Regions from separate parts of the Kitasatospora sp. NPDC023176 genome, predicted to be linked through region 2. Evidence: riboswitches for the same ligand, from Rfam matches in the RefSeq annotation. Region 2 holds a riboswitch; each other region holds the start of a gene.
The links. Region 2 has a riboswitch for cyclic di-AMP ahead of ACZ3YL_RS01675 (glycoside hydrolase family 16 protein). Riboswitches for the same ligand answer to the same signal wherever they lie in the genome.

Region 1 (7,569 bases), on a different contig from region 2:
GTGCGGGCACCTGGGACCTCCGCCAAGGCGTGGGCGGTCCCCTGTCATGACCACCAGTCAGCCCGCCACACTAGCCCCTCCACCCCCAGCCCCCGGCCGCTGCCCGCCGCAGCCAGAAGCCGACGGACCCGACCTCCCCCGCGCCGGCCGGTCGGCAGGCCCCTCGCCCCTGCCCTCCCAGCACGAGAAGTCGGTGGGCCCGACGTCCCGCGCGTGCCCGAGCCCGCCGTCCAGCAGCGCGGGGCTCCCTCTCCGCAGGGGAGCCCGACGCCAGCGGCGCGCACCGGAAGTCGGCCGGTTCGACTTCCGGTGCGCGGCACGGGCTTCCGGCTACTGCTGGGGCCACGCCCGGAGGCCGGTGGTGAGGGTGGTGATGAGGCGGTCGTGGGTGGTGGTGAGGTCTTCGGAGAGTTGGAAGGCGCCGCCGATGGAGAGGGAGGCGAAGCCGTGGGCGAGGGAGCGGACGGTGCGGGCGGCGTGGATCACCTCGGGGCCGTCGAGGCCGTACTCGCGGAGGACGGCGACGATGACGCCGACGAGCCGGGTGGCCGCGCGGGTGAGGTCGTCGTCGGGCTGGGGGGCCTGGGGGAGGGCGCTGTAGCGGTGGGGGTGTTCGGTGGCGTAGGCCTGGTAGGCGCGCAGGACGGCGGTGACCGCGTCGTCCCCGCTGCGGCCGACGGCGGCTTCCGCGAGCCGGTCGGCGAGTTCCTCGGTGACCCGGACGGCGATGAGCCGCCGCAGTTCGGCGAGGCCGCCGCTGACGTGCTTGTACAGCGAGGGGGTGGCGACTCCGGCGCGGGTGGCGACGGAGGCGAGCGTGAGGGCTTCGGTGCCCTGGTCGTCGATGAGGGCGAGGGCGTGGTCGACGACCTGGTCGGGGGTCAGTCCTACGCGGGGCATGGCTTCGGGGTCTCCGTACGGGGGGCGGGGGCAGGCGGGGTCAGGCAGGGATCAGGCAGGGGGCAGGCGGGATCAGGCGAGTTCGGCGAGGAAGGGCAGCAGGGCGTCGGCCACGGCCCGGGGGTTGTCGGCCATCGGGTAGTGCCCGGAGCCTTCGATCATGATCTTCCGCGCACCGAGCTTCTCGGCCTGGAGGTCGGCGATGGCTTCCGGCTTGGGGAAGTCGGGGTCCTTGCTGCCCATCAGGACGAGGGAGGGGCAGCGGACGGCAGCGGTCCAGCCGATCGGCGCGGAGTCGCCGGTGACGTGGCCGCGGGTGGCGGTCTTGCGGCCGGGGCTGCGCAGGGCGGCGACCAGTCCGTCGACGTAGCCGTCGAGGTCGGCGGGGCGGGGGCCGGGGTAGGCCATCTTGCGCAGGTAGTAGCCCCAGACCGCGGGCCACCGGACCATGGCGGCGCCCATCACGACCATGACGCCCCGCATGAGGGCGTTGGCCCGGTGTTCGACGAAGGCGTCGATCAGGGCGATTCCGGCGACCCGTTGGGGTGCGTCCCCGGCGGCCTTGACGACCGTCGCGCCGGTGTAGGACTGGCCGACCAGGACGGCCCGTTCGATGCCGAGGTGGTCGAGCAGGGCGAGGACGTCGGTGGCGATGGCGGCGGGGCTGTAGTCGTCCCAGACGATGGAGGATTCGCCGAAGCCGCGCAGGTCCATGGTGATGACCCGGTGGCCGGCGGCGGTGAGCAGCGGGTGCAGGTGCCGGTAGGCGCGGCGGGAGTCGAGCATGCCGGGGAGCAGGACGACGGGGGTGCCGTCGCCCTGCCGGGTGTCGTCGTACGCGAGGCGGCCGCCGGGGACGTCGAGGTACTGGGTGCTCGGGGTGGTGGTGCCGTTCATGGTGGGCCTCCGCTGGCTCGCTCGGTGCTGCCGATAGCCATAAAGCTAAGGCTAATAGCCTTAGCCGTCAAGGGCCCTTGCTCGGGAACCCGCTCAGGCCCCCTCGATCTTGAACGGGTCGTGCTCGCTGAGCAGCTTGTCCAGCCGGGCCTGGTCCACCCGGGCGAGGGTGTCCGAGGACTCCTGCCGGTCCCGGATCACCTTGGCGAGCGTGAAGGAGGAGGTGACGGTGTAGAGGAGGCCGATCCCGAGGAAGGCCCGGGTCCAGCCGCCGACGGGCAGGTAGGCGATCCCGGCGGCGAGGGTCACGCCGGAGATGGCGAAGGAGAGGACGGCCTGGACGTAGTACGCGGCCGTGGTCCGTGACTGCATCGGTGCGCTCATGGCGCCAGGATGTGCCGGGGCGGCCTGGTTGCACATGAGTAGGAGTACTCAGATGAGCCAGGCGACTGAGGTGTCGTTCGTTGACGACCGATCACCTGTTCCACTGCCGTCCCGGACGGATGGCTTGGAATCAGGGCGTCCTAGGATTAACGTCTGATAACGCAGCGCGGTCGTCAATGCCGTACCCAGACGGCACCGTGCGCCGTCGCCTAATCCCGCCGGCCGGCCTCCGGGCAGGCCAGGGAGCCGGGGAACCACGTTCCTTGGGGTGAATCGGCGGGGCCCCGGCCCGGCCGTAGGAGACCTTCCTGCTCCGAACCCGTCAGCTAACCCGGTAGGCGCGAAGGAAGGAAAGGAGCACGCCTCCGTGGCGTCGACGCACACCCCGGCACACCCGGCCGGCCCCGCAGCCGGTACCCAGCTCCTCGACCACCCCGGCCCGGACGGCCCGGACGCGTTCGCCCCGGAGGCCGAGGCCAACCGCCACCGGATGCCGCGTCAGACCCGCGGGGCCTCCCCGCTGCTCGGCGTCACCGCCGTCGCCGCCACCCTGGGAGCCACCGGCTTCGCCTCCGCGACCCCGGCCGCCGCGCCCGCCGTCGAGGCCCCGGACGAGTCGCCGGTCGCCCTGGCCGCCGACCCCGGCCTCGCGCTCGCCGCCCGCATCCAGCAGCAGGCCGACAGCCAGCGCACCGCCGCCGAGGAGGGCGCCCGACTGCAGGCCGCCCAGGAGGCCGGCGCCAAGGCCGCCGCCAAGGAGGCGGAGGCCAAGCGCGCCGCCGAGGAGGCCGAGCGGGCCAAGGCCGCCGCCCTCACCCTGCCGGTGAAGGACTACAGCCTCTCCGCCCACTACGGCCAGAGCGCCCGCTACTGGGCCCACCTGCACACCGGCCTGGACTTCGCCGCCGACACCGGCACCGCGGTGTTCGCGGTCGGCCAGGGCACCATCACCTCGGCTGGCTGGTCCGGCTCGTACGGCTACCGGATCGTCGAGACCCTGCCCGACGGCACCGAGATCTGGTACTGCCACCTCTCCTCGATCATCAAGGGCTCCGGCACGGTGACCTCCGGCCAGCAGATCGGCAAGGTCGGCGCGACCGGCAACGTCACCGGCCCGCACCTGCACCTGGAGGTCCGCCCCGGCGGCGGCGCCCCCGTCGACCCGGAGACCTGGCTCCAGCAGCGCGGCCTCACCCCGTAAGGACCGCGAAAGCACGAAAGGACCGCGGAACCGCAGGGCCGCGAGACCCGTAAGGGCCGCGAGACCTCGTGAGGACCGCGAGACCCCGTAAGACCGTGAAGCAGGGCCCCGGGCGCGCCGCCCGGGGCCCTTCCGGCACCTCACTCCGGCGGCAGCTGCGCCAGGTACGCGTCGATCTCGGCCGTTCCCGGCTCCGGCGCGAGCTCGGGGAACTCCTCCACCAACAGCCGTGGCAGCCCGGGCACGGTCCAGTCGCCGAGCAGGTCGAGCGCCACCTCGGCGGCGGCCGCCTCGAAGTCCTCGAAGTCCCCGGCCAGCTCGTCGGGCATCGGCCGCCCCAGCGCGTTCAGCTCGGCCAGGTTGCGGTAGCTGCGCCGCATCAGGCCCTGCTCCAGCAGCCGCCGGGCGCCGTCGGTGGCCATGCCGACCGACAGCACCCGGCCCGGCCCCCAGCCCTGCTCGTCCGGTTCGTCCAGCCAGCCGGTCGGCGTCAGCGCCTCGTACCCGGCCAGCCGCTCCTCCTCGCTCAGCCCGGCGAAGCCGGCCAGCCAGTCCCGGACGGCCGCCGGGTCCGTGACGTCCACCCCGTGGGCGTGCAGCAGCACCGCGTAGAGCCGGGGCCAGGTCACCAGGTCGGCGCGGCGCAGCAGTCCGGCCGCGACCTCGCCCTGCCACTCGGCCTCGGCGTGCAGCCGCTCCTGGCGCTTGGCGTTGAGCCGCTTGACCGCCCGCTGGTGGTCGACCAGCAGCCGTACGGCGTCGCCGTAGGCGAGCGGGTCCTGTTCCGGATCGGGTTGGACGTAGAGGTGGAGCCTTTCGTACAGCAGGTGCTCCACCGCGTCGGAGGTCAGTTCGGGCCAGCCGTCGTGCATCCTGCCCTCGCCCAGCTCCAGCAGCGCCAGCACCGCGCGCAGCGGCGCCTCGGCCACCGGCGCCCGGTCCTGCCCGGCCGTCCAGGCGAGCAGGTCGGCGGCCCTGGTGCGCGGGGCGAGCCGCAGGTCTTCGTCGTTCATGGTCCGAACGGTAGCCGCCGGGCGCGGGTAGGGTCGGCAGCCATGGTCCCGATACGACTCCTCGGCCCCAGGTTGGCCGTCCGCGAGTACCACCACACCCCGGAGGAACTGGACGCGCTGCACGCGCTGTACAGCGACCCGGAGGTCACCCGCTACCTGCCGTTCGAACCGCGCGACCGGGAGACCTGCGCCGACCAGATCGAGCTCTACCTGGAGGAGGCGATGGCCGAGGAGCGGGACACCTACCGGCTCGCCGTGGTCCGCCGGGAGGACGCCGAGGACCCGGAGGACGCCGTGCCGGTCGCGCACGCCAGCCTCACCCTCGGCAAGTACCGCTCCGCCTACCTCGGCTACGTGCTGAGCCGCCGGGTGTGGGGCCTCGGCTACGCCGGCGAGATCGCCGGACTGCTCTGCGAGTTGTCCTTCGGTCCGCTCGGCCTGCACCGGCTGGCCGCCCGGGTCGACGTGGACAACACCGCCTCGGCCAAGGTGCTCACCCGGCTCGGCTTCCAGCTGGAGGGGCGGGTCCGGCACGACCTGCTCAAGGGCGGGGTCTGGTGCGACTCGTACCAGTACTCGCTGCTCGCCGACGAATGGTCCGGCCGGCAGTAGCGGGCCGGCAGTAGCGGGCCGGGGCCGGGGGTTAACCCCACCCCCGATCCGCCGGTCCTCCGGATGTTTGCCGAGCCGCGCCCCGGCCAGACTTGAACACGTCAGCAGGTACGAACGTGAGCGCGAACGAGGGGCCGGGATCCGGGAGATGAGCAGCAGCCGAAGCACGCTGGATCAGGAGTGGGATGCCCCGGGCGGTCACGGCGACGACGGCGTCCGCCCGGCCGGGGCCCGCCGCACCGAGCGGCCGCCGGGCTTCTGGCGGGCGCCGTTCTCCGGCCACTACTACCGGGAGGTCGGCTACGCGCTCACCGGTCTGCCGGTCGCGATCGTCGGTTTCGCCGTCGCGATCGCCCTGTTCTCCTTCGGCATCGGCACCTTCGTCACCGTCCTCGGCCTGCCGGTGCTGGCGGGCCTGACCAGCGTCTCCCGGGGCCTGGGCCGGGCGGAGCGGGCCCGGGTGCGCGAGATGCTCGCCCTGGACGTGCCCGGTCCGGCGCCGGTGCGCCAGGAGCGTCCGGGCAGCTGGGGCGCGATCACCGCGCGGCTGGTCGACGGGCCGGGCTGGAAGGCCGCGCTGTACCAGCTGGTGATGTTCCCCTGGGCGGTGTTCAGCTTCGTGATGACGCTGACGTTCCTGCTGCTGGGCTGGGCGATGGCGCTCTACCCGCTCTACCAGTGGGTGTTCCCGCGCTACACCTCCTGGCGCGGCTACCAGCTGTTCGACTTCACCGACAGCCACCACGTCCGGCACGCCTACTACGTCGAGGGTGCCGGGCAGATCGCCGGGTTCTCGGCGATCGGGGTGCTGCTGATCTTCCTCACCGCGCAGATGGTCCGCGGCCTGACCGGCGTCAACCGGGCCGCCGCCCAGGGCCTGCTCGGCCGCTGAGCCCCGGCACCTGCCCGCGTCGCCCCCGCCCCCGCCCCGTGCTCGTTCCACCCCCGCCCCGCCCCGCCCCGCCCCGCCCCGCCCCGCCCCCGTCCGTGCTCCGGATGCGGGCGGGGCGGGCCCGTGTTCGGATGACCGGGTGATCACCGCCACCGCCCCGGACCCGGACCCGGCGTGCGTCCCGGACCCGGACGTCCTGGTCACCTCCCGTCCGCTGGACGAGTACTGCGCCCTGTTCGGCCTCACCCGCGCCCGGCTCGCCGCCCTGCCCGGCCCGCTGCTGGACTGCCCGGGCGGCGCGGCGGGCCTGGCCGCCGAGGCGCGCGGGCTGGGCTGCCGGGTGATCGCCGTCGACCCGGCGTACGCGCTGCCGCCGCCCGAGGTCGAGGCCCGGGCGTTGGCCGCCCGGGCGTCGATGGCCCTCGCGATGGCCACGCACCCCCACCTGTACCCCTCGTCCCGCCGGTGCCGCCCGCACCGCCCCGAGCGCTACCTGCGCAGCTGGGACCGCGCCCGCCTGCTGTTCGCCGCCGACTCGGCCGCCCATCCGCAGAGCTACCTGGCCGCGGCGCTGCCCCGGCTGCCCTTCGCGGACGGCGCCTTCGCCCTCACCCTGAGCGGCTACCTGATCTTCGCCTACCCCGAACTGTTCGGTCCGGAGAGCCAGTTGGCCGCCCTCGCCGAACTGGTCCGGGTGACGGCCCCGGACGGTGAGGTGCGGGTCCAGCCGCTGCACGACGGCCGGGGCCGCCACTGCGGCCACCTCGACCGACTGCGGTACGCGCTCGGCGAGCGCCGGATCGCCAGCGAGGTCCGCCGGGTGCCGCGCGGGGACGGCCGCACCCAGCGGGTGCTGGTCCTGCGGACCGTCGACCGGCGCCTCCGCCGGCCGTCGCCGTCGACCATTCCGTAATGGTCACTAGCCGGGTCTGCCCCTATACTCGCCCGTATGAGCGAGACCACGATCCGGCCCGCCCAGCCGGCCGACGCCGACCGGCTCACCGCACTGATCCAGGCCTCCACCGCCTACCGCGGCGCGTACTTCGCGATGATCGACGGCTACCTGGTGAAGCCCGACTACGTCGAGCGCCACGAGGTGCGGATGGCCGTGGACGACACCGACGACCGGCTGCTCGGCTTCTACGCGCTGATCCACGAACCCGCCGAACTGGACCTGATGTTCGTCGCCGACGAGGCCCAGGGGCTGGGCATCGGACGGGCGTTGATCACGGACATGCTCGCCCGGGCCCGGGCGGCCGGGATCGCCACGGTCAAGGTCGTCTCGCACCCGCCCGCCGAGGGCTTCTACCTGCAAGTGGGCGCCGAGCGCACCGGAACCCGCCCGCCGCGGCCCAAGACTCCCTGGGAACAGCCCGAACTGCGCTTCACCGTCTAGGAGTTCACCTGCGGGGAGTTTGCCTGCGGGGAGTTTGCCTGCGGGGAACTGCTCTGCGGGGCGGCGCCCTGCGCGGGGTCCGCGGCGGCCGCCGCCTGCGCCGGGACGAAAGCCGCCGCCTGCAGCCGGGACAGGATCTTCTCCGCCAGCCAACTGCGGTCCGACCCGTACGGGATGCCCTGCGGGTCGACCAGCTGCGCCGTCACCGCGTCCCGCAGCCGCTGCGCTTCGGCGCCGGGCAGCCGGGAGAGCAGGCCCCGGGCGGCCAGCAGCG
Region 2 (7,569 bases):
GCCCTGGGCGCGCGGGCGGGGCGTCGCGGACCGGCTGATCGAGGAGGTCGAGCACTGGGCCCGCGCGGACGGCGGCAGCACCCTGCGCCTGGCGGTGCTGCCCGGCAACGAGGCCGCGCTCGCCCGATACCGCCGCCATGGCTTCGTCCCGCTCGCCGAACCCGGCGATCTCCTCGCCGACGGGACCACCCGCGAACTGCTGCTGGCGAAGCCGCTGGACTGACCGGTGCACGGGCGGAGCCCGGAGAACGCTGACGGGGCCCGTGCCGGATGGGGGATGGCACGGGCCCCGCCGTCAACCGGACCGGCGGCTCACATGTGGGTGCCGCCGTCGATGCGCAGCTCGGTGCCGGTGACGAAGGCGCCGTCGTCGGAGGCCAGCATGGCGATCACGCCGGCGACCGTGTCCGGGCCCGCGAAGCCCCGGCCGATGGCGGGGGAGAGCTTGGCGAGCAGGCTGAAGTCGGCGTCGGCGGGCAGGCCGGGGTTGTTGGTCATGCCACTGTCGATGCTGCCCGGCGCGACGCACACCGCGCGCAGGCCCTGCTTCGAGTACTCCGAGGCGATGGCGTGGGTGAAGGACTGGATGCCGCCCTTGGTCGCGGCGTACGCGGCCATGTAGGGGTGGGCGAAGCTCGCGGAGGTGGAGCTGAAGTTGACCACCACGCCCCGGCCGGTCGCCAGCAGGGCGGGGAGCGCCTCGCGGGTCATCAGGAAGGTGCCGGTGAGGTTCACCGCGAGGAGCTTGTTCCAGAACTCCAGGGTGGTCTCGTGGGTGTGCGAGGAGCGGAGGATGCCGGCCGCGTTGACCAGGACGTCCAGGCCGCCCAGGCCCGTGATCGCCTCGGCCACGCCCGTCACCACGGCGGACTCGTCCGAGATGTCCAGCACCTGGATGGTCAGGCGGTCGGCGGTGCCGTCGGCGGTCGCGCGGTCCAGGGTCTTCTTCAGGCCGTCCTCGTTGACGTCGACGGCGACGACGTTCCCGCCCTCGGCGAGGATCCGGTGCACGGTCGCCTGGCCGATGCCAGAGCCGCCGCCGGTGATCAGGACGTTCCGTCCGCTGAAGCGCTCCATGGTGGTACTCCTTCGTTCGTGGTCTCTCGACCTCAGGAGACACGGTACGCCTTTATGGCACGTCGTGCCAATAAGTCTCGATGTGCCATATAGGCGTGGTGCGTCATTATGGAGCCCGGGTGCGTACGCTGACCCTTGTGACCGGACGCCCGACCCTGACCCAGCGCCGCCGTGACGCCACCCGGCTGGAGATCGCCCGCACCGCCGCCGCGCTCTTCGCCGAGCAGGGCGCCGAGGCGACCACCGCCGAGGAGATCGCCGCCGCCGCGGGCATCTCGCTGCGCACCTTCTATCGCTACTTCTCCGTCAAGGAGGACGCCGTCGCTCCGCTGCTGGCGGCCGGCGGGCAGCGCTGGGTCGAGCTGCTGGCCGAGAGTCCGGCGGACCGCCCGCTGCGCGAGGCCTTGGAGCGCTCCGCGGTGGAGTCGCTGACCCCGGCCGACGATGCGGCCGTCGAGGCGATGCACTGGACCCGAAGCCTGCTGCGCGACCCCCGGCTGGACGGCACCTGGCAGCGGGTGCACGCGGGATCGGAGGAGCGACTGCGGTCCGTCCTGGCCGAGCGCTGCCCGGTCGGCGCCGACCCGCTGGAGATCCGGCTGGCCGCCGCGGCGGCCACGGCGGCGATCCGGGTGGCCCTGGAGCAGTGGGCCGCCTCCGACGTGGCGGTCACCGGCCCGGGCTCCCCGCAGGACCTCGGCGCCCGCTGCATGCGCGAGCTCACGGCGGGGCTGCGGCTCTGGGAGTGGGCGGCCGGGGCGTAGCAGGCGGTCGGCGGCCGGCAGGCGACAGACGACGGGCGGCGGCTGACGGCTGACGGCTGACAGATTTCAGATGACAGACGACAGATAACAGAGTTCAGCTAACAGATTTCGAAATCTGTCGACTGAAACCCGTCCTCAGCCTTCCCCAGCCCCCGATCAGCTTCCTCCCAGCTCCCGCTAGGGTTGGACCTCACGCCCCGGTGGGGGAACCGGGGTGAACTCCTCGGATGTCCCTGAGCGGAGGGGGCGTGGAGTCCGAGGTGTGGGAGCAACTGGAACATGGGTCTGACGAGCCACAAGGTGCTGGCGCTGGCCGTGCTGGTCGCGGTCGTGATGATGGTCGGCACGGTCTGGCTGTGGCCCAGACTCGCCAGGAAGAGCTGGCAGGCGGTGTTCGGCCGGATCGGCGCGCTGCTCGCCACCCAGCTCACGGTGCTCGCGGCGCTCGGCCTGGTGGCGAACAACTACTTCGCGTTCTACAGCAGTTGGGACGACCTGCTGGGCACCGGCAGCACCGGCCCGGTGGTGATACACAACAAGGCGGACGCCTCCGGCCGCCTGCTGGTGGAGACCATAGGCCAGGCGTCGGTCAAGGGCGGCGGCGCGAGGGGCCGTGAACCCGGCCAGTCCGGCGAGATCCGCAAGGTCCGGATCGACGGCAAGGTGAGCCGGCTGTCGACCGAGGGTTTCGTCTACCTGCCGCCGCAGTACTTCCAGCCCGAGTACGCGCAGAAGCAGTTCCCGGCGGTGATCGTCAGCACCGGGTTCCCAGGAATCGCCGAGAACCTGATCACCCGCTTCAACTACCCGGGCGCCGCGCTCAAGCTGCTGCAGGAGGGCCGGATGCAGCCGACCGTCATGGTCATGCTGCAGCCCTCGCCCGCCATGCCGCAGGACACCGAGTGCGAGGACATCCCGGGCGGCGCCCAGTCCGACACGTACTTCACCAAGGACGTCACCTCGGCGATCCAGGCCAGCTACCGGGTCTCGCCCGATCCGCACGCCTGGGCCTTCATGGGCAACTCGACCGGCGGCTACTGCGCCGTCAAGATGGCCATGCGCCACCCGGACGTCTTCCCGACCGCCGTCGCCCTGTCCGGCTACTACGACGCCGCCGACGACCCGACCACCGGCGACCTCTTCGGCGGCAGCAAGCAGCGCCGCAACGAGGCCAACCTGATGTGGCGGCTGAAGAACATGCCGCCGCCGGACATCTCGGTCCTGCTGGCCGGTACCAAGAAGGGCGACGGCAACTACAAGCCGGACACCGAGGCGTTCATCGACGCGGTGCGGAGCCCCATGAAGGTCTCGTACAGCATGCTCGAGAACGGCGGCCACAACTTCGAGACCTGGAGCGCCCTGCTGCCGTCCTCGCTGGAGTGGCTGTCCCAGCACCTCAAGGTGCCGAACCAGCCCAGCCAGCCGAACCAGCCCGGCCGGCCGAACCCCTCGGGCCAGGCGAGCCAGACCGTCTGACGGCGACGGGAACGCGTCGAACCCCCGGAGCCCAGGCCCCGGGGGTTCGACGCGTTCTACGGCCCGGCGCCGGTCAGGCCACCCGCTCCAGCGTCCCGGTGTGCAGCTGGCCGACCCGGCCGCCCTCGCCCTCGAAGGTCCAGAAGGCCCGTACGGTCAGCGCATTGAGGTCCATCACATGGCTGACGGTGATCCCGCTCTGCTCCGTCCAGCTGATGAAGTAGATCTCCGGCGCGACCTCGGCGACGTGCAGCCGCACGTCCTCCCACTGGCCGGCCGACTCGCCGAGGCCCTCCCAGCGCAGCCGAGTGCCGTCGGCCGAGTAGCTGTTGCGGAAGGCCGCGCCGTTGTCGGCCCGGAAGACGTAGGTACGGCCGGCGAAGGCGGGCAGGGACGCGGTCATGGTGGGGCGGGACCTCTTCTCGGGAGCGCGGGACGGACCGTGCGGGTCGTACGGGTCGTACGGGTCGGGCTCGGTGCACTTGTGCACCGTGGAAAACGCCAGGGCTCCAATTTATCCGACCGGGCGGACTCGGGCGGCCCCGCGCCACGGTACGGTCCGCCACCACCGCGCCGCTCACCGTGTGTGACCGGCACATGGGCGGCGGCCGCACGCCGGTCCTAGCAGCCCTGGCTCGGGGTGCTGCCGACCGGCGGCAGCGACTGCTACCCGGGCTGAACCACCTGGAGCCGGCCTGGTCGCCGGAGGCCGAGAGCCAGGTGGCCGGCTGGCTCGGCTGAGCCCCGGGCCGCGACGACGTGGTTGATCAACTCGGCCACCACGCAGCGTCGTTGATCGACACCACTGTGAGCTGTGCGACAACCGGCCCGATCAGGTTGTCCGTTCACGGACGGCCTGCCTAGCCTGCAACCGTCGTCCGCCGTCGCGGACCCCGCCGCCGGGACGCCGAGTCCCGTCCACCCGTCGGCGAGCTGTCGAGCGCCACAGCGGACGGGAGCGGGGGAACCAAGGTCAGCGCCCGGCCCGTACGCACCAGTGTGCGGGCCGTGGCTAGGGGTGAAGCCGCTCCACAGGCGGCCGGGCAACTGCAGTCCGAATCCGACAGCTCACCTCGCAGGCGTCGCAGAGGACCCCCATGCACCAGCCTGCCCGGCGCCGCCGCGCGCCCCGCCACGCCCGTCCGTCCCACCGCGGCCGCAACGCCGCCCTCGCCGCCACCGGGGCGCTGGCGATCAGCGGCGCAGGCCTGTTCGGGCTGCCGTCCGTCGCCGGTGCCCAGGCCGCCACCGCCCCGACCGTCACCCAGGACCGGCTCGCTCCGGCCGCCATGGTCGCCGGCCAGGCCACCACCGCTTCGCTGAGCCTGCACTCCTCGGCCTGCTTCGTCGCCAAGACCGTCGGCGTCGGCGTCCGTGACGCGCGCGGCACCAACCTGGACTTCCCGGGCAACGCGACCAACGCGCGGATATGCCCGAGCGGGGTCGACTTCACCAGCGGTGCGCGCACCCTGCCGGCCGGGACGTACACCCAGTTCGGCTTCTGGCAGGACCTCGGGGGCGCCTGGCACAACCTGCCCTCGCAGCAGCTGGTGGTCTCCCGCACCGGCACGTCGACGCCGACCCCGGCCCCGACCGCCACCCCCAGCGCCAAGCCGTCGCCGACCACGAGCCCGACCACCGCGCCGACGCCCACGCCGACGACCAGCCCGACCACCACGCCGCCGCCGACCACGAGCCCGACCGCGAGCCCGACCACCACACCGACCGCGAGCCCGACGAGCCCGACCAGCCCAACCGCGAGCCCGAGCGCCACCGCGAGCCCGAGCACCCCGGCGCCGTCCTCCCCGATCGCCGGCAAGTCGCTGACCTGGTCCGACGAGTTCAACGGCCCGATCGACTGGGGCCAGCGCTGGGTCGGCGACAAGAGCACCTCGTACAAGTACGGGAACCACAACCCGGACGACAACAAGCTCGACTGGCTGAACAAGAACAACGTCACCGTCGCGAACGGCGTCGCCACCTTCACCGCCACCCCGGGCGGCCCCACCCTGGAGAACGGCCAGCAGTCCTGGAACACCGGTTTCCTGACCACCGAGGGTTCCGCCGAGGGCTTCCAGGTCAAGACCGGCGACTACGCCGAGACCCGGGTCAAGATGCCCTCCGTGGGCGGCGCCTGGCCCGCCCTGTGGACCTGGAAGAACGGCAACGGGGAGATCGACTCCTTCGAGTACCACCCCGACAACCCGAACCTGCTGGAGCTGACCAACCACGTCAACCCGAGCAACCCCGAGTACTACACCGACGCCAAGGCCGTCGCCAAGGACCAGTGGGTCACCATCGGCACCTACTACGGCGCCAACTCGGTGGACTGGTACGTCAACGGCGTCAAGGTGTACTCGGACAACAAGGGCGTGGGCGCCGGCTTCTCGGCGTACCTGATCCTCAACCTCTCGGTGGGCGCGGGCAAGTACCACCCTGCGCCGCAGGGGAACACCCCGATCACCTTCGCCGCCGACTACGTGCGCGTCTACCGCTGAGCCGTCACGTAGCCCGCCCCGGGTAGCCGAACCCGCACCACCCAAGACCAGCCGCTCTCAGGGACCGGCAGCCGCCTCGACCACCGCGCGTGGTCGGAACGGCTGCCGGTTCTTGCGTTGATCCCCAGGTGCGGCAGGTGAATTGACGTAGCGTCAGAATCAGGCGTCAGGGCGCCAGGACCTGCCCCAGCCGGGTCGCGATCTCCTGCATCACCGGTACCAGCGAGGACGCCCCCGTCTGATCCTCCAGCGCCCGGATCCGGGCCTCCGGGCCGGATACCGAGAGCGCGGTGGGCGTCGGCGCGCCCGGTACCGTGAGGGCGATGCAGCGGACGCCGATCTCCTGCTCCTGGTCGTCCACCACGTACCCGCGCTCGCGCGCCTCGGCGAGCTGGTCCATCAGCTCCTGCGGGTCGGTGAGGGTGTACTCGGTGTGCGCGGGCAGCGAGTTGGGGCCCAGGATCGCGCGCGCCTCGTCCTCGGGGAGCTGGGCGAGCAGGGCCTTGCCGACGCCGGTGCAGTGCGGCTGCACCCGCCGTCCGACCTCGGTGAACATCCGCATCGAGCGCCGCGACTGCACCTGCCCGACGTACACCACCTCGCCGCCCTCCAGCACCGCCAGGTTGGCGGTCTCGCCGGTGGCCTCCATGAGTTCGGCCAGGTACGGGCGGGCCCAGCTGCCGAGCAGCCGGCCGGCCGTCTCGCCGAGCCGGATCAGCCGGGGGCCGAGGGTGTAGCGGCGTGCGGTGTCCTGGCGGACATAGCCCTGCTGGACGAGGGTACGGACCAGTCGGTGGATGGTCGGCATCGGGAGGCCGGAGCTGGTGGAGAGCTCACTGAGGGTGGCCACGCCGCCCGAGTCGGCCAGCGCCTCCAGGAGTTGGAAGGCGCGCTCGACGGACTGCACGCCGCCGCTCGCGCGGTCGGCGCCTGTCGTCGATGCTGTGTCGGGGGTCGCAACCACCGGCGTTCCCTTCGCTGTCGGGGAGGAGTAGAGTCCCGGCGACTCTTCAACAAACCGTTGAAATTCTGTATCGCGGAAACTAGTCTCCACCTTACAGAATCGAACTCGCCGACAGGCGGGTAACGATCGAGGAAGTTCCCGAGGGCGTTCCCACCGGAGCCCCCTTCGCCAGGCTCAACCGTCTTAGGAGTGTCCTGCTCATGGCTGCAGATCAGGGGCCCTCCCCCAGCCTCCGGCCGGGGGTACCCCCAATCGCCTCCTCTACCGCCGCTCCGGTCGTCACTGTCGCCGGTCCGCGCGTCCATCGGGCGGAGGAGGTGCTCACCCCGGAGGCGGTCGCCTTCGTCGTGGGCCTCCATCGCGCCTTCGAGGGCCGCCGACAGGAACTGCTGGCCAGGCGGAAGAGCCGACGCGCCGAGATCGCCCGCACCGGCACGCTGGACTTCCTCCCCGAGACCGCCGACATCCGGGCCGGCGACTGGAAGGTCGCCGAGGCGCCGCGCGCCCTCCAGGACCGCCGGGTCGAGATCACCGGCCCCACCGACCGCAAGATGGTCATCAACGCGCTCAACTCCGGGGCGAAGATCTGGCTCGCCGACTTCGAGGACGCCACCTCCCCGACCTGGGAGAACGTGGTCAGCGGCCAGGTCAACCTGATCGACGCCTTCGAGGGCCGGATCGACTTCACCAGCACGGCCGGCAAGGCCTACACCCTCAAGCCCGCCGCCGAACTCGCCACCGTCGTGGTCCGCCCGCGTGGCTGGCACCTGGACGAGAACCACCTGCTGGT
Region 3 (7,569 bases), 290 kb from region 2:
CACCGCGCACGAGGCGGCCTCCCCGGCTCCCGTGACCGGCGGCGCGTCCAGAGACTGGTGGCGGGACGCGGTCATCTACCAGGTGTACCCGCGCAGTTTCGCCGACTCCAACGGGGACGGCATGGGCGACCTGCCCGGCATCCGCAGCCGCCTGCCGTACCTGCGGGACCTCGGCGTGGACGCCGTCTGGCTCTCCCCGTTCTACGCCTCACCGCAGGCCGACGCCGGCTACGACGTCGCCGACTACCGCGCGGTGGACCCGATGTTCGGCACCCTGCTGGACGCCGACGCGCTGATCCGCGACGCCCACCAGCTGGGGCTGCGGATCATCGTCGACCTCGTCCCCAACCACTCCTCGGACCAGCACGAGTGGTTCCAGCGCGCCCTGCGCGAGGGCCCCGGCTCCCCGCTGCGCGACCGCTACCACTTCCGCCCCGGCAAGGGCGAGGACGGCGAACTGCCGCCCAACGACTGGGAGTCCATCTTCGGCGGCCCGGCCTGGACCCGCAGCGAGAACCCGGACGGCACCCCCGGCGACTGGTACCTGCACCTGTTCGCCCCCGAGCAGCCCGACTTCAACTGGGAGAACCAGGCCGTCGCCGACGAGTTCCGCTCGATCCTGCGCTTCTGGCTGGACATGGGCGTGGACGGCTTCCGCATCGACGTCGCCCACGGTCTGGTCAAGGCCCCCGGCCTGCCCGACCTCGGCGGCGCCGACCAGCTCAAGCTGCTCGGCAACGACGTCATGCCGTTCTTCGACCAGGACGGCGTGCACGAGATCTACCGCAGCTGGCGCCGGATCCTCGACGAGTACCCGGGCCAGCGGATCGGCGTCGCCGAGGCCTGGACCCCGACCGTCCAGCGCACCGCCAACTACGTCCGCCCCGACGAACTGCACCAGGCCTTCAACTTCCAGTACCTGGGCACCGATTGGGACGCCGCCGCGCTGCGCGAGGTGATCGACCTCTCGCTCGACTCGATGCGTCCGGTCGACGCGCCCACCACCTGGGTGCTGTCCAACCACGACGTCACCCGGCACGCCACCCGGTTCGCCAACGAGCCCGGCCTCGGCACCCAGATCCGCACCCCCGGCGACCGCGCGCTCGGCCTGCGACGGGCCCGCGCCGCCACCCTGCTGATGCTCGCGCTGCCCGGCTCCGCGTACGTCTACCAGGGCGAGGAACTCGGCCTGCCGGACGTCACCGACCTGCCCGACGAGGTCCGCCAGGACCCGTCCTTCTTCCGCCAGGCCGGCCAGGACGGCTACCGCGACGGCTGCCGGGTCCCGATCCCGTGGTCCGGCGCCGAGGCCCCGTACGGCTTCGGACCGGTCGCGGGCGGGCCGTCCTGGCTGCCGCAGCCGGCCGAGTGGGCCGAACTGAGCGTCGAGGCGCAGACCGGCGACCCGACCTCCACCCTGGAGCTCTACCGCAGCGCGCTCGCCGTCCGACGGGCCCAGCCCGACCTCGGCGCCGGCACCGAGGTCGAGTGGCTGGACGGCCCCGAGGGCACCCTCGCCTTCCGGCGCGGCTCCTTCGTCTGCACGGTGAACACCACCGGCGCACCGGTGCGCATCCCCGCACCGGGCCGGCTGCTGCTGGCCTCGGCCGAACTCGTGGTGGACGGCGGCGAGACGGTGCTCGCTCCGGACGCCACCGGCTGGTGGGCGGTCTGACGTGGTTGCAATAGGCTCTGGGACCGTGACTACGGCGCGACTCTCAGACATCGCGGCGCAGGCGGGGGTCAGCGAAGCCACCGTCTCCCGCGTGCTCAACGGCAAGGCGAACGTCTCCGCCGCCACCAGGCAGACCGTCCTGGCGGCGCTCGACGTGCTCGGCTACGAGCGGCCGACCCGGCTGCGCCAGCGCAGCGCCGGGCTGATCGGGCTGATCACACCGGAGTTGAGCAACCCGATCTTCCCCGCGCTGGCGCAGGTGATCGAGCAGGTGCTCAGCCGGCACGGGTACACGCCGGTGCTGTGCACCCAGACCCCGGGCGGCTCCACCGAGGACGAACTGGTCGAGATGCTGGTGGACCGGGGAGTGGCGGGCATCGTCTTCGTCTCCGGACTGCACGCCGACTCCACGGCCGACCACGACCGCTACGCCCGACTGTCCGGGCGCGGGGTGCCGTTCGTGCTGATCAACGGCTACAGCGAGAAGATCGACGCGCCGTTCATCTCGCCGGACGACCGCTCCGCGATGTGGATGGCCGTCCAGCACCTGGCTGAACTCGGGCACGAGCGGATCGGCCTGGCGGTCGGGCAGCGGCGGTACGTGCCGGTGCTGCGCAAGATCGAGGGCTTCACGGCCGCGATGCGCGAGCTGCTCGGGCACAGCCAGGAGCAGGCCGAGGGCCTCGTCCACCACACGCTGTTCAGCGTGGAGGGCGGCCACGCGGCGGCCGGCGCGCTGCTCGACAAGGGCTGCACGGCGATCGTCTGCGGGAGCGACATGATGGCGCTCGGGGCGATCCGGGCGGTGCGCCAGCGCGGGCTGTCGGTGCCGCAGGACGTGTCGGTGGTCGGTTTCGACGACTCGCCGCTGATCGCCTTCACCGAACCGCCGTTGACCACGATCCGGCAGCCGGTCGAGGCGATGGCGACGGCCGCGGTGGACGCCCTGCTGGAGGAGGTCGGCGGGAACGCCGCCCAGCGCGGGGAGTTCATGTTCCAGCCGGAGCTGGTGATGCGGGGCTCGACGGGGGCCCGCGGGCGCTGAGGCCGATGGGCCGGCTTCGTGCGCCGAGGCCGGTGGGCGGTGCCAACTGACGGGCCCCGGAGGGCGGTTGCTCTCCGGGGCCCGTCGGCGTGCCGGTGCGGCCGTCTCGACCGGTCGGCCCGTCCGCTCAGCACTCCTGGACGGCCGGGCGGTCGGCGCCGACCCGCTGCCCGTCGGCCGTACCGGAGAGCAGCATCGCGTCGATCGCGAGGTTCGCGTCGAGCGTGACGGCGACCTGGGCCATGGTGCCTCCTCCTCGGGTGCAGAGCAGCAGCATGCCCCGCGGGCCGGAGTCTGACCATGCGGACGTCGACCTCGCGGATACGCCGAAGCCCCGGGGGAGCGACCAGACTCTCCCGGGGCGGTCGGCTAACGACCGTCAGCCGTCAGGGGTGCGCGGTGAGCGCGGTGTCCTCAGACCCGGCCGGCGAAGTCCGGGGCCCAGTTGGCGATGGTCTGGAGGCGGACGCCCGAGCTCGGGTTGGCGGCCTCGACGTACTGGCCGCCGCCGATGTAGATGGCGACGTGGTAGACGCCGGAGTCCTGGCCGTTGTTCGACCAGAACAGCAGGTCGCCCGGCTGCAGGCTGTCCAGCGAGACGTGGGTGCTGGCGGCGGCCTGGTCGGCGGCGACACGCGGGATGTTGATGCCCGCGGCGCGCAGCGCGGCCTGGGTCAGGCCGGAGCAGTCCCAGCCGCCGTTGCCGGTGCCGCCGTAGACGTACGCCTGGCCGACCTTCGACTGGGCGAAGGAGACCGCGGCGGCCATGCTGCCGGTGGCGGCCTGGGCCGGGGCCGGGGTCTGCGCCTGGGCGGCCGGCTTCGCGGCGGGCTTGGACGCCGGCTTCGAGGCGGTGGACTTGTCCTGGGCCATCGGCTTGGCGTTCACGGCACCGCCGTTCGAGGCCTGGCCGGACTTCTGCGAGCGGTCGAACCAGGTGAAGTCCGAGCCGGACTTGGTGGCGGTGGAGGACTGGTCGGCCTGGGCCGCGCCGCCGTCACCGAAGGTCAGCTGCTCGCCCGGGTAGATGGTGTCCGGGCCCTCGGTCAGGGTGCCGCGGTTGAGCTCGTAGAGCCGCTGCCAGCCGCCCTGGACGTTGTGCTTGTCGGCGATCGAGGACAGCCAGTCGCCGTCGACGACGGTGTAGCCGCCGCCCTGGGCCTGCGCCTGACGCTGCTGCGCCCAGCCGCCGTTGGCGGAGGCGGCCGAGTCGGTGGCGGCGGAGGACGCGGCGGCGGAGTCACTGGAGGCCTGCGCCTGGTCCTGGGCGGGCGCCGCCGGCTTGGCGGGCTTCGCGGCCTGGGCCGGCTTGGTGGCGGGCTTGGCGGTGGCCTTGGCGGTGGTGGAGCCGGCCGAGGTGTCGACGGTCGCCGGGGCGCCGCCCTTGGTCAGACCGGCCTGGACGGAGCAGACCGGCCAGGCGCCGGGGCCCTGCGAGGCGAGGACCTTCTCGGCGATGGCGATCTGCTGGTCCTTGGTGGCCTGGTTGGCCTGCGGTGCGTACGCGGTACCGCCGAAGGCGGCCCAGGTGCTGGAGGTGAACTGCAGGCCGCCGTAGAAGCCGTTGCCGGTGTTGATGCTCCAGTTGCCGGTGCTCTCGCACTGGGCGACCTTGTCCCAGGTGGCGACTGAGGCGGCGTTGGCGGTGCCGGTGGTGAGGCAGGGGACGGTGAGGCCGACGCCGGCGACGCCGAGGGCGGCGATCACGCGACGGGTGCGGCTGGACAGGCGGTTGCCGTTGGAAGGCAGCATGAAGACGCGGTCCTCTCCCACGCCTGCGAGGTGAGCTGTCGGATTCGGGCTGGAGTTGCCCGGCCGCGCTGTGGGCGCGGCTTCACCCCTAGCCCTGGACCGTTCCGGAAAACGGTTCAAGGCGACTTACCTGTGGTTCCCCCGCTCCTGCCGTGATGCGTTTTCGCGCTGCCAGGACATCCGACGGCAGGACTCGGCGTCGCGGATGAACTGGGTCCGTGTGGTCACGAACGGGGAGCACGTTAAGCAGACTTAAGTTAAAACCGCAAATACCTGTGATGCGCATCACGGTTTAGCGAGAAACGCCAAATGGTTCGTAATTCATGATCGCAAATGATCGTTTTCTCGCAATTTCACGATGGATTCCCATAACTGGCTCCGCCTCAGGAATGAAGTGACGGAGCGTTGAAGCGCCATGGGCCGCGCTCGCGAGTCGGGGGAGCTCCAGTGAATCGAGCGCGGGACAACGCGCCGACTATTCATCGACAAATGACACCAGAACGGACATTGCGTCGCATTGACCGCTTAACTCTCCTGCGGGGCAATCCGAACACGTCGAAAGGGCCCGGAACGCAGGTGTTCCGGGCCCTTCGGTGGTGCGGGTGCCACGACGCTCGGTCGCGGGCGCTCCGGCGGGCATCCGCCGGAGCTCAGGAGGTGTCCGTCAGCCCTCCACGGGCCCTTCGCCGGCCGCGTGGGCGCGGCGGGAGCCTTCCCCGGCTCCGGCGGTGGCGGCGGCCTCCTCGGCCTCGGCCAGCTCCTCCGCCGTCGGCGTCGGCAGTGCGGCCAGGTAGGTGGAGGCGATCAGCTGGCCGACCGTCGGGTACGCACCCAGCGGTGCCGCCGACGGGCAGCCGGTCTCCTCGGCGGCCGTGGCGAGCAGCTCGGAGTCCGCCTCCGGGCCGATCACGAGCGGGGCCAGCGCGGGGCGCTGGGAGCCGGTCTCCTTCAGGTGGTTGACGGCGGCGGCGACCGAGCCGGGCACGTCGAGCGCCGCGGAGACGACCGGGACGGCCAGTCGGGCGGCCAGCAGCACACCGGTGATCCCGGCCGCGGCGGCCGCGTCCTCGCCGCCGACGGTGGTCAGGACCACGCCGTCCGCGGCGGTCGCGATGGCGAACAGCCGGGCCCGGTCGGCCCGGGCCAGCCCGGCCTCGGACAGCCGTACGTGGACGGCCTCGGCGAGCAGCGGGTGCGGGCCCAGCGCGGAGGTGACGGTCGCTCCGTACTCCGCGGCGAGGGCGTGAAGCCCGGTCAGGAAGTCGTGCGGGCCGGGCACCAGGGGCACCACGACGGGCATCGGCAGTCCGGCCTCGGCGGCCGCCGCCAGTAGGTCCGCGACGGTGTACTCCTCCGTGCCCCCGGCCGCGGTGCCATCGGTCGGCAGGTAGCCGACCGCGGCCTGGACGCCGGTGTGCTCACTGCGGACGATCGAGAGCAGTTCCTCGACGACCGAGCGGGACTCGGGCCCCGGGGTCGCGGGTACGGCGAGCACCAGGGCCGGCGAGCCGGTGCGGATCTCGGGGCGCTCGGGGCGGCGGTGGCGCCCCCGCGCACGGGAGCCTGGAGTGCGGACGGGCAGTGGCGCGCCCGGGATGGCTGCGGTGCTCATGCCGGAGATCGTAGGACATCTGCCCGTCAGGCCTGCAGTCGGCTGCCGTACGGGTTTCGGGTGGTCGTGGTGCGGAGGCCGTGTTCCTGCCGCGCCGGTCCGGGTGTATTGCCTACAATCCGGACATTCCTCACCCAATCCCCGTTCGGACTCACACGGTTGCCCTGACGTGTGCCGTGGGGCGTCCCGTTGCACGAGAGGTGCGTGAGATGTCTCACAGCCGGAGGGTGGACTGACGGAGGGTCACGGCAGCGCGACTCCCGGCATTCGAAGATCAACATTCAGCGGGGAACCGCTCACGGCCGGTTATGGAAGAACCGTCGATTCCATCGGCTATGTCCGTTTACGTACCGTCAGGGGAAGGGTCCGTGAAGAGTTCGCGGCGACCGGTAAAAGGCCTCGTGCACCTGCAATGTCCCGTGCTGATGCACGTGCACTGGGGCTATCATCGCGTCAAGTGAGGCGTTGTGCCGGACCGGTACGGGGCCGGTCCGTTCGGCGGGTGCCGGGGGCGCCGCGCTGGACGACAACTCCGGAGCTCTTCGGGAGACTTCTATGCACGACTCGCAGGACACGCACGGCTCGAACCACACCTACAACGGGATGGCCGCCGCTGACCTCAAGGGGGTGGTCTGGCAGAAGAGCCGGCACAGCAACTCGCAGGGGAACTGCGTCGAGTTCGCGGCCCTGCCGGGCGGCGACGTGGCGATGCGCAACTCGCGCTTCCCGGACGGTCCGGCGCTCATCTACACCCGGGCCGAGATCGAGGCGCTGCTCCTGGGCGCCAAGGACGGGGAGTTCGACCACCTGGCGGTCTGACCGGCCGCCGGGCCACCATCGGGGGGCCGTCGTGGGTGCTGACACCACGACGGCCTTTGTCTTTGTCCGGTGGCCCTGCCCGGGTTCGGGCGGTCCCGTGACGGACCGTGCGGACCGTGCGGGCTGTGGTGCGGGCCGCGCGGGCCCGGGGCGTCTGAGGCGGGGCGCCGGTACCGCTGCCGGCGCGGGTGTGGGTGCCGGTGCCGAAGCCGTGGGCCGGTCCGGGGCGGACCCCGGCCGATCCGGCGCGGGGCCTGGCTGAAGGGCCCGGGGCCTGGTCCTCCCGGGTCGTCCCTCGGCCGGCCGTGCGCCGTGCGGCGCTAGGCCGAGCGCCGGTGCCGTCCACCGACGTCGACCCGTCCCTCGAGCGCGCGACCGTCGAGTCCGCTGCCGTCGAGCCTGCCGCCGCCCAGCCCGCTGCCGTCGAGTCCGCCGCGAGCCGGTTCGGCCTCGAACATGGCCCAGACCACCTTGCCGCTGCCCAGCGGGTGCCAGCCCCAGGAACGGCTGAACGACTCCACCAGGTGCAGTCCGCGGCCGGATTCGGCGACGAAGTCCGCCTCCCGGGCCACCGGGCCGATGCTGCTGGGATCGCTCACCGCGCAGACCACTTGGGGTGCGCGGTGCACCAGGCTTATTCGGATCGGCAGCCGCCCGTCCGGGGTC
Region 4 (7,569 bases), on a different contig from region 2:
GGCGTCCATCTCCATGCCGTTCTTCAGCATGACGTGGCCGTCGACGCAGGAGTCCATCGAGGTCTCGATGTAGACCTCGATGTTCCGCTCCTCGAGCTTCTCCTTGGTCCACAGACCGAGGTCCGGGCCCATCTCGGGGAGGATGCGGTTGGCCGCCTCGACCACGACGAAGCGCATGTCGTCACGGCTGACGGTCCGGTACAGCTTCGACGCGTCGCGCGCCATGTCCTCGATCTCGGCGATCGTCTCGATGCCGGCGAAGCCACCGCCGATGACGACGAAGGTCAGGGCCTTGCGGCGGACCTCCTCGTCCGAGGTGGACTCGGCCTTGTCGAGCTGGGCCATGACGTGGTTGCGGAGGCCGATGGCCTCCTCGACCGTCTTCATGCCGATGCCGTTCTCCGCCAGACCCGGGATCGGGAAGGTGCGGGAGACCGAGCCCGTCGCGACGACCAGGTACTCGAAGGGCAGCTCGTAGCTGTCGCCGGCCGCCGGCTGGATGGTCGCGACCTTGCGGGCGTGGTCGATGCCGGTGACGGACCCGGTCAGCACCTCCGCCTGCTTGAGGGTCTTGCGCAGCGGCGCGACGAGGTTGCGAGGCGCGACGTTGCCGCCGGCCGCCTCGGGGAGGAAGGGCAGGTACGTCATGTACGACCGCGGGTCCACGACCGTGACGGTCGCTTCGCCGTAACGCATCTTCTTGAGGATGCGCATCGCGGCATACAGGCCGACGTAACCACCGCCGACAATGAGGATGCGAGGACGCTCCGTGGTGCTCATATCCGAAAGTATCCAGCACCGTCCGGAGCAGCCTTCGTGAGCCCGGTCACAAGCTCATGGACACCCCGTGCTACACTGCGCGGCCACAAAAACGACACCGGTGCACCGGCTCACGGGCCCCGACAGTCCCCCGTGAACGTGCGCCGGAGCACTACCCGGCTGAGCAGCAACGATCCGTACAGCGCCCGGGTTCCCGCTTGTGATTTCGATTTTCAAACCTCGGGCGAGGCCTGACCTGCGATCCAAGGGCCCGCGCGACCGACCGACCTTCGGTCTCACAATTCGGGCGTAGCGGGCCACGGGGTGCGACGAATGACTGGATCGCCATGTGAAGAAATTCACGAAGGTTCTCGCACCCGCCCGGGCGCGCCCCGGCCCCGGCGCCCCGAAAAGGGCGTCGGGGCCGGTGGCGTAAGGCCTGTGGGCCGTCAGGAGGCCGTACTCCAGGCGATGCCGTCCAGGATGTCGTGCTCGCTCACGACCACCTCGGCGGCGCCCGTGCGCTCCATGATCTCCAGCAGCTCCAACGCGCCGGCCGCGATCACGTCCACCCGGCCCGGGTGCATCGACGGGATGGCCGCGCGCTCCGCGTGGGTGGCGGCCAGCAGCTCGCGGGCGATCTCCGCGACCCGCTCGCGGCTGATCCGGGAGTGGTGGATCCGCGTCGAGTCGTAGGCAGGCAGGTCCTGGGCGATCGCGGACACCGTGGTGACCGTCCCGGCCAGGCCCACCAGGGTGGCCGCACCGGTCAGCGGGACGACCTCCTCGGCCTTGTCCAGCTCGGCCCGCACGTGCGCCCGGGCCTGCGCGACCTGCTCCGCGGAGGGCAGCTCGGCCCCGGCGAAGTGCCGCTCGGTCAGCCGCACGCAGCCGATGTCGACCGAGCGCGCCGCCTCCACCTCGGCCCCGCCGAGCACGAACTCGGTGGAGCCGCCGCCGAGGTCGAAGACCAGGTAGGGGGCGGGGAACTGGCCGCCGGTCAACTCCTTGGTGGCCCCCACGAAGGACAGGTGCGCCTCCTCCTCGCCGCTCACCACCTCCGGCTCGACGCCCAGGATCTCGCGCACGCCCTTGACGTACTCGTCGCTGTTCTCGGCGTCCCGGGAGGCGCTGGTGGCGACGAAGCGGGTGCGCTCCGGGCCGACGCCGAAGCCCGCGATGATCTCCCGGTACTCCCGGCAGGCCGCGAAGGTGCGCTCCAGCGCGTCCGGGTGGAGGCGGCCCGTCCGGTCCACGCCCTGGCCCAGCCGGTTGATGATCATCCGGCGGTCGAGGTCGGTGATCCCGCCGGTCTCCGGGTCGAGGTCCGCGACCAGCAGCCGGATCGAGTTGGTGCCGCAGTCGATCGCGGCCACGCGGGTCATGCTCACTCGGACTCCTGCTCCGCCGCACCGGCTTCCGGGGTCGCGGCCTCGGCGGCGCGCTTGGCGGCCCGCTCGGCGGTCTTCTGCTGCTTGGCCGCGATCACGGCCTCGTGGTCCTGCCCCTTGGCACGGTTGCGCAGCACCCGCTCACCGGCCGCCTCGACCTCGGCCGGGGAGACGCACGGGCCCTTGGCCCACCAGTCCTCCAGCATGCCGATCGCCTCGTCGCCGAGCGGGTTGACGCCCTCGCCGGCCGCCAGCGAGTGGCCGACCAGCACGTGCAGGCACTTCACCCGGTCCGGCATCCCGCCGGCGCTCGGGAAGCCCTCCAGCACCTCGATCGCGTCGCGCCGGGCGATGTAGTCCTCGTGCGCCTTCTGGTAGGCGGCGGCCAGCTCCGGGTCCTCGGCGAGCCGGGCGGTCTGGTCCTTCATCACGCCCTCGGCCTCCAGGGTGCCGATCAGCGAGGCGGCCTTGGGGCAGGTCAGGTAGTACAGCGTCGGGAACGGCGTGCCGTCCGGCAGCCGGGGGGCCGTCTCCACGACGTCGGGGTTGCCGCAGGGGCAGCGGTGCGCCACACCGCGCAGGCCGCGCGGCACCCGGCCGAGCTGGGCGGCGATCGCCGCGACGTCGGCGTCGGAGACGGCGGGGTGGTTCTCAGTGGTCATGGGGGGTGGGGTCTCCAACGGAGGACGGGGGGAGCGGACGGGGGACGGCGGGAGCCAGCGCGACGGTGTCGGCGGCGTCCACCGAGTCCCAGATGCTGGTGTACCAGGGCTTGGCGGCCTTCGCCGGGCCGGCCGCCGCGTCGGCGGAGGGGGTGGCCGAGGTGGCCGGGGCGGAGGGCCGGGCGGCCGCACCGGACGGGTCCACCGCGATGTACGGGGTCTCCCCCGGCACCGCGTAGTGCAGCCGGGCGCGGGCCTGCGCCTTGACGTACTCCGGATCCTGCCAGCGGGCCTTGTCCCGGCGCAGTTGGTCGACCTGCTGGCGCGCGTGGTCGGCCTTCGCCCGCTGGGCGGAGATCTCGGCGCGCTGGGAGATGAACTGCCGGGTCGGGTAGGCCAGGATCGCGACCAGCGAGCAGAGCACCAGGACGAGGACGGTCGCCCGGCTCGTGAACCGAGGCCGGGCCGCCAAGCCCGGGATCCTCCAGCCAGCCATCTCCCGTATCCCCTCCTGGTCGCGACGGTGCCCCGCCGTCCACCCTACGGGGTGTGCGGCGGGGCACCGGTCAGGCGTGCGCTACCGGGGACCTTCGGCCCCCTGGTTTCCAGCCCGTGGGTTCTCAGCCCTCGTACTTGAACCGCGGGAAGGCGCCGCGGCCGGCGTACTCGGCGGCGTCGTCGAGGATCTCCTCGATGCGCAGCAGCTGGTTGTACTTGGCGACGCGCTCGGAGCGGGCCGGGGCACCGGTCTTGATCTGGCCGCAGTTGGTGGCGACGGCCAGGTCGGCGATGGTGACGTCCTCGGTCTCGCCGGAGCGGTGCGACATCATGCAGCGGTAGCCGTTGCGCTGGGCCAGCTCGACGGCGTCCAGGGTCTCGGTCAGCGAGCCGATCTGGTTCACCTTCACCAGCAGGGCGTTGGCGGTGCCGGTCTCGATGCCCTTGGCCAGGCGGGCCGGGTTGGTGACGAACAGGTCGTCGCCGACCAGCTGGACCTTGTCGCCCAGCTTGACGGTCATGGCCTTCCAGCCGTCCCAGTCCGACTCGTCCAGCGGGTCCTCGATGGAGACCAGCGGGTAGGCGGCGACCAGCTCGGCGTAGTACTCGATGAGCTCGGCGGCCGACAGGGCCTTGCCCTCGAACTGGTAGGCGCCGTCGTTGTAGAACTCGGAGGCGGCGACGTCCAGGGCCAGCGCGATGTCACGGCCGGGCACGTAGCCGGCCTTCTGGATGGCCTCGGTGATGAGGTCCAGGGCCTCGCGGTTGCTGTCCAGGTTCGGCGCGAAGCCGCCCTCGTCGCCGAGGCCGGTGGACAGGCCGCGCTCCTTCAGCACGCCCTTGAGGGTGTGGTAGACCTCGACGCCCCAGCGGACGGCCTCGGAGAAGGACTCCGCGCCGATCGGGGCGATCATGAACTCCTGGATGTCGACGTTGGAGTCCGCGTGGGATCCACCGTTGAGGATGTTCATCATCGGGACCGGCAGGACGTGCGCGTTCGGGCCGCCCAGGTAGCGGAACAGCGGCAGGTCGCTGGCCTCGGAGGCGGCGTGGGCGACGGCCAGCGAGACGCCCAGGATGGCGTTGGCGCCGAGCGAGGACTTGTCCGGGGTCGCGTCCAGGTCGAGCATGGCCTGGTCGATCAGGCGCTGCTCGGTGGCGTCGTAGCCGACCAGCTCCGGGCCGATCTGCTCGATGACGGCCAGGACGGCCTTCTCCACGCCCTTGCCGAAGTAGCGGTTCTTGTCACCGTCGCGCAGCTCCAGCGCCTCGAAGGCGCCGGTCGAGGCACCCGACGGAACAGCGGCACGACCCGTGCTGCCGTCGTCGAGGCCGACCTCGACCTCGACCGTGGGGTTGCCGCGGGAGTCGAGGATTTCGCGGGCTACGACGACATCGATGGACGGCACGAAGGCATCTCCTTGCGGAAGCAGGTCCGGCGGGCGGTGGTGCTGTCGGCCGGACGATTGCGGAGTCGTTACGACCAGAGCCTAACCGCCCGGACTCCCGAGACCACGTCGGCCTCGGCCCCGTCTCAGCGTGTGGCCCCGATACCCACCGGTAGTTCACCTGCCCGACCCGGTTCGTCCCACCGTCGCGGACGAATGCGGACGAAGGGGGCCGCCGGGCGCGACCCCCTCCTCCGGTCGGGCTTCCGATCGGTGCGCGGCGGCTCAGCCGAGCTGCAGCACCTGGCCGGGCATGATCAGGTCCGGGTCGCCGCCGACCGTGCCGCGGTTGCCGTCGTACAGCGCCTGCCAGCCGCCGGACACACCCTGGGCAGCGGCGATGGTCGACAGCGTGTCGCCGGAGCGGACGGTGTAGTCGTGGCCGGTCGGAGCGGTCGGGGCCTGGGCGGCGCGCGGGGCGGCGTGCTTCGGCGTGTACTGCTGGACCGGCTGCTCGGCGGGCTTCTCGGCCTGCTTCGGCGCGGCGTGCTTCGGGGCGTACTGCTGGACGGGCTTCGCGGCGGGCTTGGCGGCCTGCTGCTTCGCGGTCTGCTGCTGGGCCTGCGGCTGCTGCTGCTTCGGCGCGGACTGCGGCTTGGCGTCCGAGGAGGAGTCCACGGCCGCCGGGGCGCCGCCCTTGCTCAGGCCGGCCTTGACGGAGCAGACCGGCCAGGCACCCGGGCCCTGCGAGGAGAGCACCTTCTCGGCGACCGTGATCTGCTGCGCCCGGCTGGCCTGGTTGGCCTGCGCCGCGAACGCGGTGCCGCCGTACGCCTTCCAGGTGCTGGAGGTGAACTGCAGGCCGCCGTAGAAGCCGTTGCCGGTGTTGATGCTCCAGTTGCCGCCGCTCTCGCACTGGGCGACGGAGTCCCAGGCGGAGGCCGGGGCGGCGGAGGCGCCGGTGGCGGTGAGGAGCGGCAGTGCGAGTCCGACGCCGGCCACACCGGCGACGGCGATGGCCTTCTCGGCCTGGGTGCGGCGACGATGACGGCCAGTTCCAGCGAACAGCATGAAGGTCCCTCTCCGCACGCCTGCGAGGTGAGCTGTCGGGTTCGGACCGGGAGGTGGCCCGGCCGCCGTCGGCGGAATCGATTCCGCTTGGGCGGCTTCACCCCAAGCCGTGGGGAGACGGCAACAAACCTGGGTCCCCCGCCCCTGCCCAGGGTCTGGTCGGTTTCCCGTCGCGCGGCGGGCAGGACTCGGCGTTCCGCGCACGGGGTCCGCAGCTGCGAACTCCAGGGAGACTAGACAGATCCTCAGACCAATCACAAGCTCATATCGTCGACATCACACAAAAATTACGGCACGTGTTCGATCGCCTACCAACAGCGGGGCTTTGTCCGGTTTGATGGGCGTTCATACCGCCGCCAAGGGCGGCTCGGCGACACCGCGTCAGCGTGTCGGAGCCTCAGCGCGGGCGTGCGGGGAGCGGCTTTCCGGACTGAATTCGACCGGAAGTTCGCGCAGTCCACGCATGATCAGGCCACCACGCCACCGCAGATTCTCCGGACTTTCGGCCAGCCGCAGATCGGGCAGCCGGGAAAGCAGCGTGGCCAGCGCGGACCGCCCTTCGAGCCGCGCCAGCGGGGCGCCGATGCAGTAGTGGATGCCGTGCCCGAACCCCAGGTGGGGGTTGTCGCTCCGGGCCAGGTCGAGGGTGTTCTCGTCCGCGAACCGGGCCGGGTCGCGGTCCGCCGCCGCCAGCACCACCAGCACCGGGTCACCGACCGGGATGTCCACCCCGCCGATGGTCAGCGGCCGGGTCGCGAACCGCCAGGTCGCCATCTCCACCGGCCCGTCGTAGCGCAGGAGTTCCTCGATCCCGGTCTCCAGCAGCCCGGTCTCGCCCCGGGCCACCGACTCCTGCAGCAGCGCCCGCTGCCCCGGGTTGCGCAGCAGCGCGTACGTCCCGTTGCCGATCAGGTTGACCGTCGTCTCGAACCCGGCGAACAGCAGGATGAAGGCCATCGCCGCGGCCTCGTTCTCGGTCAGGTGCTCGCCGTGGTCGCTCGCCCGGATCAGACCGGAGATCAGGTCGTCGCCGAGGTCCGCCCGCTTGCGGTGGATCAGCTCCAGCAGGTACGCCCGCATCCGCTTCACCGCCCGCCCCACACCGCCGCGTTGGCCGCCGGCCTGGCCCGGCTTGGTGTGCCGCAGCATCATGCCCGCCCAGTCCCGGAAGTCGTCCTGGTCCTCGGCCGGCACGCCCAGCATGTCGCAGATCGCGTAGATGGGGAGCGGGAAGGCGAACTCGTGGATGAGGTCCGCCGATCCGCGCTGCGCGAAGCCGTCGATCAGCCGGTCGGTCAGCTGCTGCACCCGCGGCTCGAACTCCGCCACCCGGCGCGGGGTGAACGCCTTCGCCACCAGGCGGCGCAGCCGGGTGTGGTCCGGCGGGTCGATGTTCAGCAGGTGGGTCATCAGGTCCGCCTGCCGCTCCCCCGGGATGCCCACCCGGCCGGTGCGGTGCGCCTGCTCGCTGTGGTGCGCCGGGTTCTTCGACAGCCGGCCGTCCGCGAGCGCCTGCCGGGCGTCCGCGTACCTGGTCACCAGCCAGGCCTCCACACCGCTCGGCAGCGTGGTGCGGTGCACCGGGGCGTGCTCGCGCAGCCAGGCGTAGGCGGGGTACGGGTCGGCGGCGAACTCCCAGGTGAAGAGCTGCGGGTCGGACTGCGGGTCGGACTGGGCGGCGGGCTGGGCGCCCTCGGGCTGAGCTGGCATGCGTCGACCGTAACCGCTGGACCGGACGCGGCCGGACGGCCTCGGGGGCGCCGCCGGGACGTCACCGGTTCGCGAACCGGCCGTGGGCCG

Region 1: linked by a shared signal. The riboswitch ahead of ACZ3YL_RS30550 (M23 family metallopeptidase) and the one ahead of ACZ3YL_RS01675 (glycoside hydrolase family 16 protein) in region 2 are both predicted to bind cyclic di-AMP.
Region 3: linked by a shared signal. The riboswitch ahead of ACZ3YL_RS00070 (transglycosylase family protein) and the one ahead of ACZ3YL_RS01675 (glycoside hydrolase family 16 protein) in region 2 are both predicted to bind cyclic di-AMP.
Region 4: linked by a shared signal. The riboswitch ahead of ACZ3YL_RS12700 (transglycosylase family protein) and the one ahead of ACZ3YL_RS01675 (glycoside hydrolase family 16 protein) in region 2 are both predicted to bind cyclic di-AMP.

Annotation. Positions count from the first base shown of each region.
Region 1 is NZ_JBVHIP010000028.1:22,034-29,602, reverse strand. Features, by position in the region: gene ACZ3YL_RS30570 (PP2C family protein-serine/threonine phosphatase) at 1-10, opposite strand, end outside; gene ACZ3YL_RS30565 (TetR/AcrR family transcriptional regulator) at 331-900, opposite strand; gene ACZ3YL_RS30560 (alpha/beta fold hydrolase) at 973-1,797, opposite strand; gene ACZ3YL_RS30555 (YiaA/YiaB family inner membrane protein) at 1,891-2,181, opposite strand; cyclic di-AMP (ydaO/yuaA leader) riboswitch at 2,378-2,536, shown strand; gene ACZ3YL_RS30550 (M23 family metallopeptidase) at 2,549-3,382, shown strand; gene ACZ3YL_RS30545 (hypothetical protein) at 3,523-4,395, opposite strand; gene ACZ3YL_RS30540 (GNAT family N-acetyltransferase) at 4,438-5,007, shown strand; gene ACZ3YL_RS30535 (sensor domain-containing protein) at 5,156-5,899, shown strand; gene ACZ3YL_RS30530 (hypothetical protein) at 6,039-6,812, shown strand; gene ACZ3YL_RS30525 (GNAT family N-acetyltransferase) at 6,849-7,295, shown strand; gene ACZ3YL_RS30520 (hypothetical protein) at 7,292-7,569, opposite strand, start outside.
Region 2 is NZ_JBVHIP010000001.1:301,085-308,653, reverse strand. Features, by position in the region: gene ACZ3YL_RS01700 (GNAT family N-acetyltransferase) at 1-223, shown strand, start outside; gene ACZ3YL_RS01695 (SDR family NAD(P)-dependent oxidoreductase) at 313-1,077, opposite strand; gene ACZ3YL_RS01690 (TetR family transcriptional regulator) at 1,215-1,841, shown strand; gene ACZ3YL_RS01685 (alpha/beta hydrolase) at 2,121-3,317, shown strand; gene ACZ3YL_RS01680 (MoaF-related domain-containing protein) at 3,391-3,807, opposite strand; cyclic di-AMP (ydaO/yuaA leader) riboswitch at 4,249-4,414, shown strand; gene ACZ3YL_RS01675 (glycoside hydrolase family 16 protein) at 4,415-5,815, shown strand; gene ACZ3YL_RS01670 (IclR family transcriptional regulator) at 5,982-6,779, opposite strand; gene aceB (malate synthase A) at 6,980-7,569, shown strand, end outside.
Region 3 is NZ_JBVHIP010000001.1:10,959-18,527, reverse strand. Features, by position in the region: gene ACZ3YL_RS00080 (glycoside hydrolase family 13 protein) at 1-1,675, shown strand, start outside; gene ACZ3YL_RS00075 (LacI family DNA-binding transcriptional regulator) at 1,701-2,720, shown strand; gene ACZ3YL_RS00070 (transglycosylase family protein) at 3,135-4,472, opposite strand; cyclic di-AMP (ydaO/yuaA leader) riboswitch at 4,480-4,642, opposite strand; gene ACZ3YL_RS00065 (sirohydrochlorin chelatase family protein) at 5,137-6,084, opposite strand; gene ACZ3YL_RS00060 (DUF397 domain-containing protein) at 6,640-6,903, shown strand; partial or broken gene ACZ3YL_RS00055 (ATP-binding protein) at 7,350-7,569, opposite strand, start outside.
Region 4 is NZ_JBVHIP010000007.1:3,538-11,106, forward strand. Features, by position in the region: gene ACZ3YL_RS12675 (NAD(P)/FAD-dependent oxidoreductase) at 1-780, opposite strand, end outside; gene ACZ3YL_RS12680 (Ppx/GppA phosphatase family protein) at 1,209-2,144, opposite strand; partial or broken gene ACZ3YL_RS12685 (DUF501 domain-containing protein) at 2,291-2,830, opposite strand; gene ACZ3YL_RS12690 (FtsB family cell division protein) at 2,802-3,284, opposite strand; gene eno (phosphopyruvate hydratase) at 3,433-4,719, opposite strand; gene ACZ3YL_RS12700 (transglycosylase family protein) at 4,984-5,769, opposite strand; cyclic di-AMP (ydaO/yuaA leader) riboswitch at 5,771-5,940, opposite strand; gene ACZ3YL_RS12705 (cytochrome P450 family protein) at 6,151-7,479, opposite strand.